DNA from 2 places in the Lysobacter sp. S4-A87 genome. Region 2 is predicted to be linked to the other one. Evidence: riboswitches for the same ligand, from Rfam matches in the RefSeq annotation. Region 2 holds a riboswitch; the other holds the start of a gene.
What was found. Region 2 has a riboswitch for cobalamin ahead of metE (5-methyltetrahydropteroyltriglutamate--homocysteine S-methyltransferase). Riboswitches for the same ligand answer to the same signal wherever they lie in the genome.
Positions count from the first base shown of each region.

Region 1: another riboswitch for cobalamin. It lies ahead of btuB (TonB-dependent vitamin B12 receptor); the one in region 2 lies ahead of metE (5-methyltetrahydropteroyltriglutamate--homocysteine S-methyltransferase).

Region 1 is NZ_CP093341.1:1,916,472-1,921,686, reverse strand. It holds gene MNR01_RS08700 (aromatic ring-hydroxylating dioxygenase subunit alpha) at 1-770, opposite strand, end outside; gene MNR01_RS08695 (ferritin-like domain-containing protein) at 914-1,534, shown strand; gene btuB (TonB-dependent vitamin B12 receptor) at 1,648-3,528, opposite strand; cobalamin riboswitch at 3,691-3,911, opposite strand; gene MNR01_RS08685 (TfoX/Sxy family protein) at 4,309-4,701, opposite strand; gene MNR01_RS08680 (GAF domain-containing protein) at 4,698-5,183, opposite strand.
Region 2 is NZ_CP093341.1:1,706,904-1,712,118, forward strand. It holds gene MNR01_RS07775 (ribonucleotide-diphosphate reductase subunit beta) at 1-742, shown strand, start outside; gene MNR01_RS07780 (acyl-CoA thioesterase) at 729-1,136, shown strand; cobalamin riboswitch at 1,202-1,409, shown strand; gene metE (5-methyltetrahydropteroyltriglutamate--homocysteine S-methyltransferase) at 1,576-3,852, shown strand; gene MNR01_RS07790 (glycosyltransferase family 39 protein) at 3,959-5,215, shown strand, end outside.

The DNA.
Region 1 (5,215 bases), 210 kb from region 2:
TTGCGCACCGCGGCGTAGTCTTCCTGCGCCTTGGCCGTGGTCAGCGGGCTCGACTGCAGGCAGAAGCGGCCGCCGTTCTCGATGGTGTAGTTCTTGTAGTCGAGGACGCTGTCCAGGCCCTTGTGCAGGTGCGGGACGTGGTAACCGCCGTCGAGGTAGTTGTCGACGAACACCTTCCAGTTGCAGTCGAACAGGTAATGGCGGCGTTCGAAGAAGTGCAGCTTCGACAGCTGCAGCGGGCGGATCTGCTCGATCAGGTCGACGCCGAGGAATTCCTCCAGGCTCGGCCCCTGCGCGTCCAGGCGCACGAACACCCAGTTCTCCCAGACCGCGGTGGCCACCGGCGCCAGCCCGTGCTGCGAACGGTCGAAGTGGCATTCGCTGTTGAAGCTAGGCGTGCCCTTGAGTGCGCCCTCCAGCGTGTAGGTCCAGCCGTGGTAAGGGCAGCGCAGGTTCTGCGCACAGCCTGACGCCTCGGTCATCACCGCCGCGGCATGGTGGCGGCAGACGTTGAAGAAGCCGCGCAACTCGCCGTCGCTGCCGCGCACGACCAGGATGGGTTCGCCGGCGATCTCGCAGGTGACGTACTGCCCGGGTTCGCGCAGCTGGTCCAGGCGCCCGGCCATCTGCCAGGAGCGCGAAAACGTCGTGCGCTTCTCGCGCTCGCTGATGCGCTCGTCGACGTACCAGGAGGCGGGAATCGTCGATGCCTCCGCCAGCGGCAACGTCGGATCGTACTGGCCCAGCAGATCTGCTACGGATGGATTCATTCGACTCGCCCCGGTGCGCCCCCGCCAAGATTTGCCCGCGCCGCCGGTGGTGTCAATGCACCACCGAGCGAAATTTCCACCTGCGGTTAACACCAGGGCGACTACAGGTGGATCTCTTCAAACCCGCAACCGGAGTCCCGGCAATGGCCAGGAAAGCAACGATCGAACAGGACCAGGTCAATGAACTGCTGTACCAGGCACTGGAGACCGAACTGGGCGGCATCAAGATCTACGAAGCCGCCATCGGCTGCGCCGTCAACGAGGACTTGCGGGAGGAGTGGCAGGAGTACCTGGAAGAGACGAGAACGCATCGCAAGGTCCTGCTGGCCGTGTTCGAACAATTGGGGCTCGATCCCGACACCCGGTCACCCGGCCGCGAAGTCGTGGGACACATCGGCAAATCCCTGGTCGCGGCCATGACCATGGCGCGCGAGAGCGGCGACCCCACGGCCGCCGAACTGGTGGCGACCGAGTGCGTCGTACTGGCCGAAACAAAAGACCATCACAACTGGGAGCTGATCGGGCAGATTGCCGATCACACCACCGGCGACCTGGCGCGCGTGCTCAAGCAGGCGTACGAGGCAGTCGAGAAGGACGAGGACCATCACCTCTACCACACCAAGGGCTGGAGCCGGGAGCTGTGGCTGCAGTCACTGGGTATCCCAGCGGTGCTGCCGCCGCCGGAAGAGGTCAAGCAGGTCGAGACCGCGATCGGCGCGGCACGTGCCGAGAAGGCGCGCGAATCGATGCCGAAGAAGCACTGATTGGAAGCGGACCCGGGATCGACGCGCGCAAACCCGGGTGCGCTGCGCTTGCCCGGGCTACGAAAAGAAAGGGCCCGGCATGCCGGGCCCTTCGATCGCACGGGTGCAGCGACTCAGTTCACCGGCGCATAGCGCAGTGTCAGGAACCACTCGCGACCGGGCTGGTTGTAGAACGCCGCGGTCTCGTAGTCGCGGTCAAACACGTTCGCCACGCGCGCCTGCACGGTCAGGTCGCGGGTGAGGGCGTACTCGGCGCGCAGGTCGAGCGTGCCGTAGCCACCGAGGCGGCGGGTGTTGGCGACGTCGTCGTAACGCGAACCTTCACCGACCGCGGTCACGCCGATGCGGAACGCACCGAAGGCACGGTCCACGTCGAGGCGTGCGCTGTTCTTCGCACGACGGGCCAGGTCGTTGCCCTCGTAGAAGCCACGGCGGTTCTCGGTGTCCAGGTAGCTGATCGCACCGTTGATGGTCCAGTCGGCGATGGTGGCATCGGCCGACAGCTCGGCACCCTGCATGCGCGCCTTCTCGACGTTGTTGGGCAGGTTGATCGCCGAATCGAACGCGATCAGGTCGTCGACGTCGGTGCTGAAGGTGTCGAGGTGCACGTTGAAGCCGTCACCCAGGTAGGCCAGGCCCAGTTCCCAGGTCTCGGAGTCTTCCGGACGCAGGTTGGCGTTGCCGAAGAACGGGTAGTACAGCTCGTTGAACGTCGGCGCCTTGAACGCGCTGCCGTAGCCGGCGGTGACGCGCCAGTTGTCGGCGAACACCAGGCCCCAGGCCGCGCCACCGGTGGTGTGGCCGCCGAACTGCTCGTTGTCGTCGCGGCGCACGCTGGCCTCGAGCGACTGCGCGCCGAACTTGCCCTGGTACTGCACGAACGCGGCCTTGTTGTCGCGCTTGTCCTCGTCGTACTGCGTGGTGCCTTCGACGCTGTCGTTGAGCCAGTCCAGGCCGACGCTGACCAGCTGGTTGGGGGCGATGCCGAAGTCGCCCTGCAGCGTGGCGCTGTCGCGGTTGGTGCTGAAGAAGTCGAGGTAGGTATCGCCGAGGAAGTTGTCGGACGAGTCGACGTTGCGGCCGGCGGTCAGGTGGACGTCGACGCGGTCGGACGGATGCCAGCGCAGCTTGCCGCCGATGACCTGCTGGACGGTTTCGGCACGGTCGGTGAAGTCGCCGTCGAACTCGTTGTCGCCTTCGTTGCGCAGGGCGTGGCCTTCCAGGGTCCACTGCTCGCCCAGGTGGATGCCGCCGCGCAGCGACAGGGCATCCTTCTCGTAGCCGTCGCGGTCGGGCTGCGAGTCCAGGGCGATGAAGCAGCCTGCGCCGTCGAAGGTGGCCGGGTCGAAGAAGCCGTTGCAGGCGTTGATGCCACTGGTGCGGGTGTGCTGGTAGTCGGCACCGAACCAGCCGCGGTCGGTGCCGCCGCCGAAGCCGACGCCGTAGCCGAGGGTGTCGTTGCTGCCGCCGTCGAACCGGACCCGCGGCGCGAAGCCCTGCTTGTCGCGGCGGGTGAATACCTGGATCACGCCGCCGATGGCGTCGGCGCCGTACAGGCTCGAACGCGGGCCGCGGACGATCTCGACGCGGTCGATCATTTCGATCGGGAGGTCCTGGAAGGCGGTCAGGCCGGAGGTGGCCGAGCCGACGCGGATGCCGTCGACGAGCACCAGTACGTGGTCGGATTCGGCGCCGCGCAGGAACAGCGTGGTGAGCTTGCCGCTGCCGCCCTGGTTGGACATCGAGATGCCGGCGCGGCCGCGCAGCAGGTCGGGCAGGGAGCGTGCCTGGCTGAGGCGGATCTGTTCGGCGTCGATGACTTCGACCGGTGCCAGTGCGTCGTTGACGCTGATCGCGGTGCGGTTGGCGGTGACGATGACCTGGTCGAGGTCGGTGGCGGCCGCGGTGTCCTGTGCTTGGGCGAGGACGGGTGCGGCGAGCAGGCACGCGACGGCGAGGTGCACTGCCATCGACATCGGGTTACGCAATTGCATCGAGGGTTCTCCAACGCACGGCTCGTGCCGTGACGGGCAACTGGGAATGTCGCGAGGAGAGTGCACGGGGCTGCGGTGTGGGCGCACGGCGCCAACGTCGCCGCCGCGATGCCCTCCGCATCGCAACCAGGGGTGGGCCGGCGCCGTACAGTTCTGTACGGGCGCGTGTCCCTGCTTCCAGGCCGGTCTCCGGACTCGCGAGTGGAGGGCTGTGCTCTCCGGCGCCGCGCCTTCCCGTGTCATGCACAGTGGCGGTTGCAGCGCTTGTACTCGCTTACCGTTGCGGGGGCAGTGCCGGAATGGTCCCTGCGGGGATGTCACCGGCTTCCCGTTTCAACCCGCCGGCAGGACGCCGCCGGGTCACCTCGAAGCGGGGCGCAGTCTACGCGATAAGGCTGGTGCTGCCCAAATAACCATCGCGCCGACGTCGCAAACGTGTGGCGTTTCGTTCCCGGCTGAGGCTTTCGTCTTCGGGGCGGCGCCGTCCGGCGGGCCGGGGATTGCTCCGCCCCTTCGTCGGACATCCTGTCCGAAGGCGGGGCGTGGGCCATCCATGGCCCACTGCTGCGCAATCCCCGACCCGCCGGACGACGCTTCGGCAATTGATTGCCCGGTCTGCGGACGGTGAATGGATCCCGGCATTCGCCGGGATGACGGAGATGAGGTCGTCATCCCCGCGAAGGCAGGATCCAGGGGCGTAGCCCGGGTAAGCGAAGCGCACCCGGGAAAGCCGGACGCGTCCCCGGTTGCGGCCCTTGCCCTTACCCGGGTGGCAAAACCTCAGTCCCGCTCCGCCGGCTCGTCCAGCAGCGACGGCATGGCCATCGTCGGCTCTTCGGCGATCTGCGTCGTCGTCACCGGGCCCGCGGGCGGGCGGTAGCGCGGCGGCGGCAGCAGGGCGATCGCCGCTTCGGTCGCAGCGATCAGTTCGCCGCGGCGTTCGTCGGGAATCTCCTGCCAATGGCAGTCCTGCAGCGCGCCTTCGATGGCGTACAGCAGGTTCAGCGTCGGCTTGAAGCCGGCGCGCTTGACCCGCATGAACGCCTCGACCGTGCCGACCGCGGCCAGGTCCTCGCGCGAGCGCAGCCCTACCTGGCGCAACCAGGCCGCCGACTTGGGACCGATGTTGCGCAGCTTGTCTGCGCCTTTTTCCCCGCTCTTACCGATATTCATGCCAGCGACTCCACGAAGGCCTGGGCAATCGCTTCCAGGCCGCGCTGGTCGTCGGCATCGAAGCGGTCGAAGTGCGGGCTGTCCAGATCGAACACGCCGATCAGCTGGCCATCCCCCCCCACAAGTGGCACGACCAGTTCGGAGTTAGACGCAGAATCGCACGCAATGTGGCCAGGGAAGGCGTGGACGTCGGCGATCCGCTGGGTCTGGCGGGTGGTCGCGGCGGCCCCGCAGACGCCCTTGTCGAGGGGAATCCGGATGCAGGCGGGCAGGCCCTGGAACGGGCCGACCACCAGTTCGGTGCCATCGAACAGATAGAAGCCGACCCAGTTCAGGCCCGGCAGCGAGTGGTAGACCAGGGCCGACAGGTTGGCGGCATTGGCCACGCGGTCGCGTTCGCCATGCACCAGCGCCCGCGCCTGCTCGAGCAACTGTGCGTACTGTTCGGGCTTGGGCCCGCTTAGACTTTCGCTGGTGAACATAAATGCCTCTTTCCCGCAGTCTACCAGCGTGC
Region 2 (5,215 bases):
CGAGGCGCGCATGTACCTGTCGCGGCAGCTGTACGAGGAAGCGCTGCACGTGCAGTTCTACCTGACTCTGCTCGATACTTACCTGCCCGACCCGGTCGCCCGCGCCAAGGCTTTCGACGCAGTGCAGAACATTCCGTCGATCCGCGCCAAGGCCGAGTTCTGCTTCAAGTGGATCGACTCGATCCAGGGCATCCGGCGCATCGAGACCACGGACCAGCGTCGCCAGTTCCTGCTCAACCTGATCTGCTTCGCCTGCTGCATCGAGGGCCTGTTCTTCTTCGCCGCATTCGCCTACGTCTACTACCTGCGCTCGCGCGGCCTGCTGCACGGGCTGGCGTCGGGCACCAACTGGGTGTTCCGTGACGAAAGCTGCCACATGGCCTTCGCCTTCGAGGTGATCCGCACCGCGCGCAGCGAGCAGCCGGAACTGTTCGACGACGAGCTGCAGCGCCAGGTCGTGCAGATGCTGGAGGAAGCGGTGGAGTGCGAGATGCAGTTCGCCCAGGACGTGCTGTCGGGCGGCGTCGCCGGCCTGTCGCCCAAGGACATGCGCCAGTACCTGCAGTACTGCGCCGACCAGCGCCTGGCGCAACTGGGCATGCCGCGCCATTTCGGCGCGACCAACCCGTTCGCCTTCATGGATCTGCAGGACGTGCAGGAAGTGACCAACTTCTTCGAGCGCCGCGTCTCGGCCTACCAGGTGGGCGTGCAGGGCGAGGTCGCCTTCGATGCCGCGTTCTGAGACGCCAACGCCCCCGACCGAAGCCCGCATGACCGAAATAGTCTTCCCCGACCACACCAACCACCTCGGCACCCTGTTCGGTGGCCAGGCGCTGGCATGGATGGACAAGGCCGCCTTCGTCGCCGCCTCGCGCTATGCGCGCAGCACCGTGGTCACCGCGCGCTCGGAACAGATCGACTTCCACGTCGCCGTGCCCAAGGGCGCCCTGGTAGAACTGGTCGCACGCGTGGTCGCCACCGGCCGCAGCTCGCTGCAGGTGGAAGTCGACATGTACCGCGAGGACCTGATGACAGGCGACACGCAACTGGCCACGCGCGGCCGCTTCACGATGGTCGCGCTGGACGTGCACGGCCAGCCGACGCCGGTCCCCGCACTGCAGCCATCCGGCGATTGACGCCCCCTGCCCGCGGCGCTAATTTAGCGGCGTCGTGGTGACCATCGCTTCATAAAGATAAAGCGATGTGACAAGCACCGCCGGGCGACCGGCGGTGCCAGAGGGAATCCGGTACGGACAACCGTCCAATTCCGGAGCTGCCCCGCAGCGGTATATGGGAACGACCGCCATCCATGCACTGGGCTCTGCCCGGGAAGCGATGGCCAGTAGGTGAGGAGCTTGCGCCCCTCGCGCCCACGAGCCCGAAGACCTGCCATGACCGGAGGGTTCGCCCTCCGTCCGACCCCCGACCGCACGGCTCGCGCCGCGTGGCCGGTTCGCCCGCGGGGGCGAAGGTCGAAGGCAGGTCCCGGTCCCGAAGCCGCTTGCGGCGGCGGGGGCGTGCCCATGCCCTCCTTCGTTGCCCTGCGTCATGCATACGCATCGCAGGTACATAACCATGATCCAGGTAACCCATCTCGGCTTCCCGCGCATTGGCGCGCGGCGCGAGCTCAAGCAGACCCTCGAATCGTTCTGGAAAGGCCAGGCGCCAGCCCAGGACCTGCACGACACGGCACGCGAGTTGCGCGCACGGCACTGGCAACTGGCACGCGATGCCGGTGTCGATGTCGTCGCCTGCAACGACTTCTCGCTGTACGACCACGTGCTGGACACGGCGGTGCTGTTCGATGCCATCCCGCCCTCGCACCGCGACGTGTTCGAAGCAGATCCGCTGGCCGGCTATTTCGCTCTCGCCCGCGGCCTGCAGGACGGCCAGCACGACCTCCATGCGCTGGAGATGACCAAGTGGTTCGACAGCAACTACCACTACCTCGTGCCGCAGTTCCAGCTCGACCAGACCTTCCGCCTGCGCGGCGACAAGCCGCTGGCCGAGCTGGGTGAAGCCCGTGCGCTCGGACTGGAGGCGCGCCCCGTGCTGCTCGGCCCGGTCTCGTTCCTCAAGCTGGGCAAGCGTGAGGACGGCGGCTGCCCGCTCGAACTGCTCGATGCGCTGCTGCCGGCCTACGTGCAACTGCTGCAGCAGCTGAAGGCGGCCGGTGCCTCGTGGGTGCAGATCGACGAACCCTGTCTGGTGCTCGACCTCGGCGACGCCGACCGCGAGGCCTATCGCCGTGCCTTCGCCGCGCTGGCCGCGGCTGACGTTCCGCAGATCCTGCTGGCGACTTACTTTGGCGACCTGGGCGACAACCTGGAGCTGGTCGCGGGGCTGCCGGTGGACGCGCTCCACGTCGACCTCGTACGCGCACCGCAGCAGCTCGTGCGCGTGCTCGCCAGGTGGCCGGCCGAGCGCCCATTGAGCCTGGGCGTCGTCGACGGACGCAACGTGTGGCGCACCGACCTCGACGCAGCATTGGCGCTTGTGCGCACGGCCGGTTCGCGCGTGCGATGGCTGGCGCCGTCATGCTCGCTGCTGCACGTGCCGATCGACCTGGAGCTCGAGCGCAAATTGCCGCAGCCGCTGCGCGGCGGCATGGCCTTCGCACGGCAGAAGCTCGAAGAGCTGCGGTTGCTCGCCGATGCCCATGCCGGCAATGCAGGCGCAAAAGCAGCGATCGCCACTGCGCAGGCAGCACGCGCCGCCCATCGCAATGCGCCGGAACTGAGCAACGCCACGGTCCGCGCGCGCTTGGCCGCACTGGTTCCGGCGATGAGCCGGCGCGTCACGCCCTACCCGCAGCGCGCGCCACTGCAGCACGAGCGGTTGCCGCTGCCGCCACTGCCGACCACCACGATCGGTTCCTTCCCGCAGCTGTCGCTGGTGCGCAAGGCCCGCGCCGACCACAAGGCCGGCAAGCTCGATGACGCCGGCTACCGCCAGTTCCTCGAGCGCGAGATCGACAACTGCCTGCGCGAACAGGAAGCCATCGGCCTGGACGTGCTGGTGCATGGCGAGTTCGAGCGCAACGACATGGTCGAGTACTTCGGCGAGCAGCTCGACGGCTTCGCCTTCACCTCCCACGGCTGGGTGCAGAGCTACGGCTCGCGCTGCGTGAAGCCGCCGGTGCTGTACGGCGACGTCAGCCGGCCGCGGGCGATGACCGTGGAATGGACCCGCTACGCGCAGTCACGCACGCAGTATCCGGTGAAGGGCATGCTGACCGGGCCGGTCACCATCCTGCAGTGGTCGTTCGTGCGCGACGACCAGCCACGCGCCGACACCTGCCGGCAGATCGCGCTGGCCCTGCGCGATGAAGTGCTGGAGCTGGAAGCGGCCGGCATCGCCATCATCCAGATCGACGAGCCGGCATTGCGCGAAGGCCTGCCGTTGCGGCGCGACGATTGGCCGCACTACCTGGCCTGGGCGGTGGAGGCGTTCGGCCTCGCCGCCGGTGCAGTGGCCGATACCACCCAGATCCATACCCACATGTGCTACGCCGAGTTCAATGACATCATCGATGCGGTCGCCGCGCTCGATGCCGACGTGATCTCGATCGAGACTTCGCGCTCACGGATGGAGCTGCTCGATGCCTTTGCCAGATTCCGCTACCCCAACGGCATCGGCCCGGGCGTGTATGACATCCACGCCCCGCGCGTGCCGTCGCCGGGCGAGATCGGCGAGCTGCTGGACAAGGCGTTGCAGGTGATTCCGGCGGCGCAGCTGTGGGTCAACCCGGACTGCGGCCTCAAGACGCGCGGCTGGCCGGAGGTGCGCAAGGCGCTGAGCGCGATGGTCCAGGCCACCCGTGAACTGCGCCTGGGACTGACCGCGGCCTGACGGCGATGGAGCCGCCCACCCGCCAACGCGGGCGGGCGGCCTCCATTGCATCCTGGCCGGCCGCAGGACTAAATAGCCGACATCCTGAACGGGAATCGCCGCTGCCATGTCGCCAATGCGCCTGCCCCGCAGCCATGTTCTCTGGCTCGCCCTGATCGCGATCGCGCTGTTCGTGCTGCGGCTCTTCAGCAACCAGCACTACGGCTTCCACCGCGACGAACTGGCACTGCTCGACGATGCACGAACGCTGGCCTGGGGCTACGTCGCCTACCCGCCGCTGACGCCGGCGCTCGGGCGCATCTCGCTGGAATTGTTCGGCGATTCGCTCAGCGGCTTCCGTGTGTTTGCGGCCCTGGCGCAAAGCATCGCCGCCGTGCTTGCCGGCCTGATCGCGCGCGAAATGGGCGGCACCCGCGCCACGCAGATAGTGACAGCGCTGTTCGCTGCGCTGGCGCCGTTCTCGATGGTGGCAGGCGGCCTGATGCAATACGTCAGCATCGACTACCTCTGGTGGGTGCTGCTGGCCTGGTTGATGCTGCGACTGGTCAACAGCGCCGACCCGCGCTGGTGGCTGGCGATCGGCGCGGTGATCGGCCTGGGCATGCTGACCAAGTACACGATGGTGTTCTTCGTCGCCGGCATAGTGGTGGCCACGCTGGCGACACCGCTGCGCTCGCACCTGCGCGGCCGCTGGCTGTGGCTCGGAGCGGCACTGTCAGTGCTGCTGTTCCTGCCCAATGCGCTGTGGCAATGGCGGCACGACTTCATCTCGCTGGACTTCCTGCAGACCATCCACGCCCGCGATGTGCGCATCGGCCGCACCCGGGATTTCCTGATCGAGCAGCTCTACGGCAATGCCGGCCTGATGGCCCTGCCGGTCTGGCTGGCCGGTCTGGCCTGGCTGATCCTGTCCAAGGCCGGCCGACGCTATGCCGTGGTTGCATGGATGTACGCGGTGCCATTGTTCCTGTTCGCGATGGCCCAGGGCCGCGCGTATTACCTGGCGCCGGCCTATCCGATGCTGCTTGCGGCCGGCTGTGTCGCGATCGAACAGTTCCTGCACCGGCAGGGGCCACTGCGCGCCGGCTACGCGTTCACCGGCACGGCGCTGATGACGGTTTGGATCGTGGCCATGGCCGCGGCGAGCGGTCTGATCGGCCTGCAGTTTTCCGCGGTCAACTCGATGGGCTGGCGCATCAGCCGTGCCGCGCACGACAACTTCGCCGAGCAGATCGGCTGGCCGGAACTGGTGGCGGAAGTGGCGCGCATCTACCACGCGTTGCCGGAAGGCGAGCGCGAGCACACGGCCGTGTTCACCAACAACTACGGCGAGGCCGGTGCGATCAATCTCTACGGGCCGAAG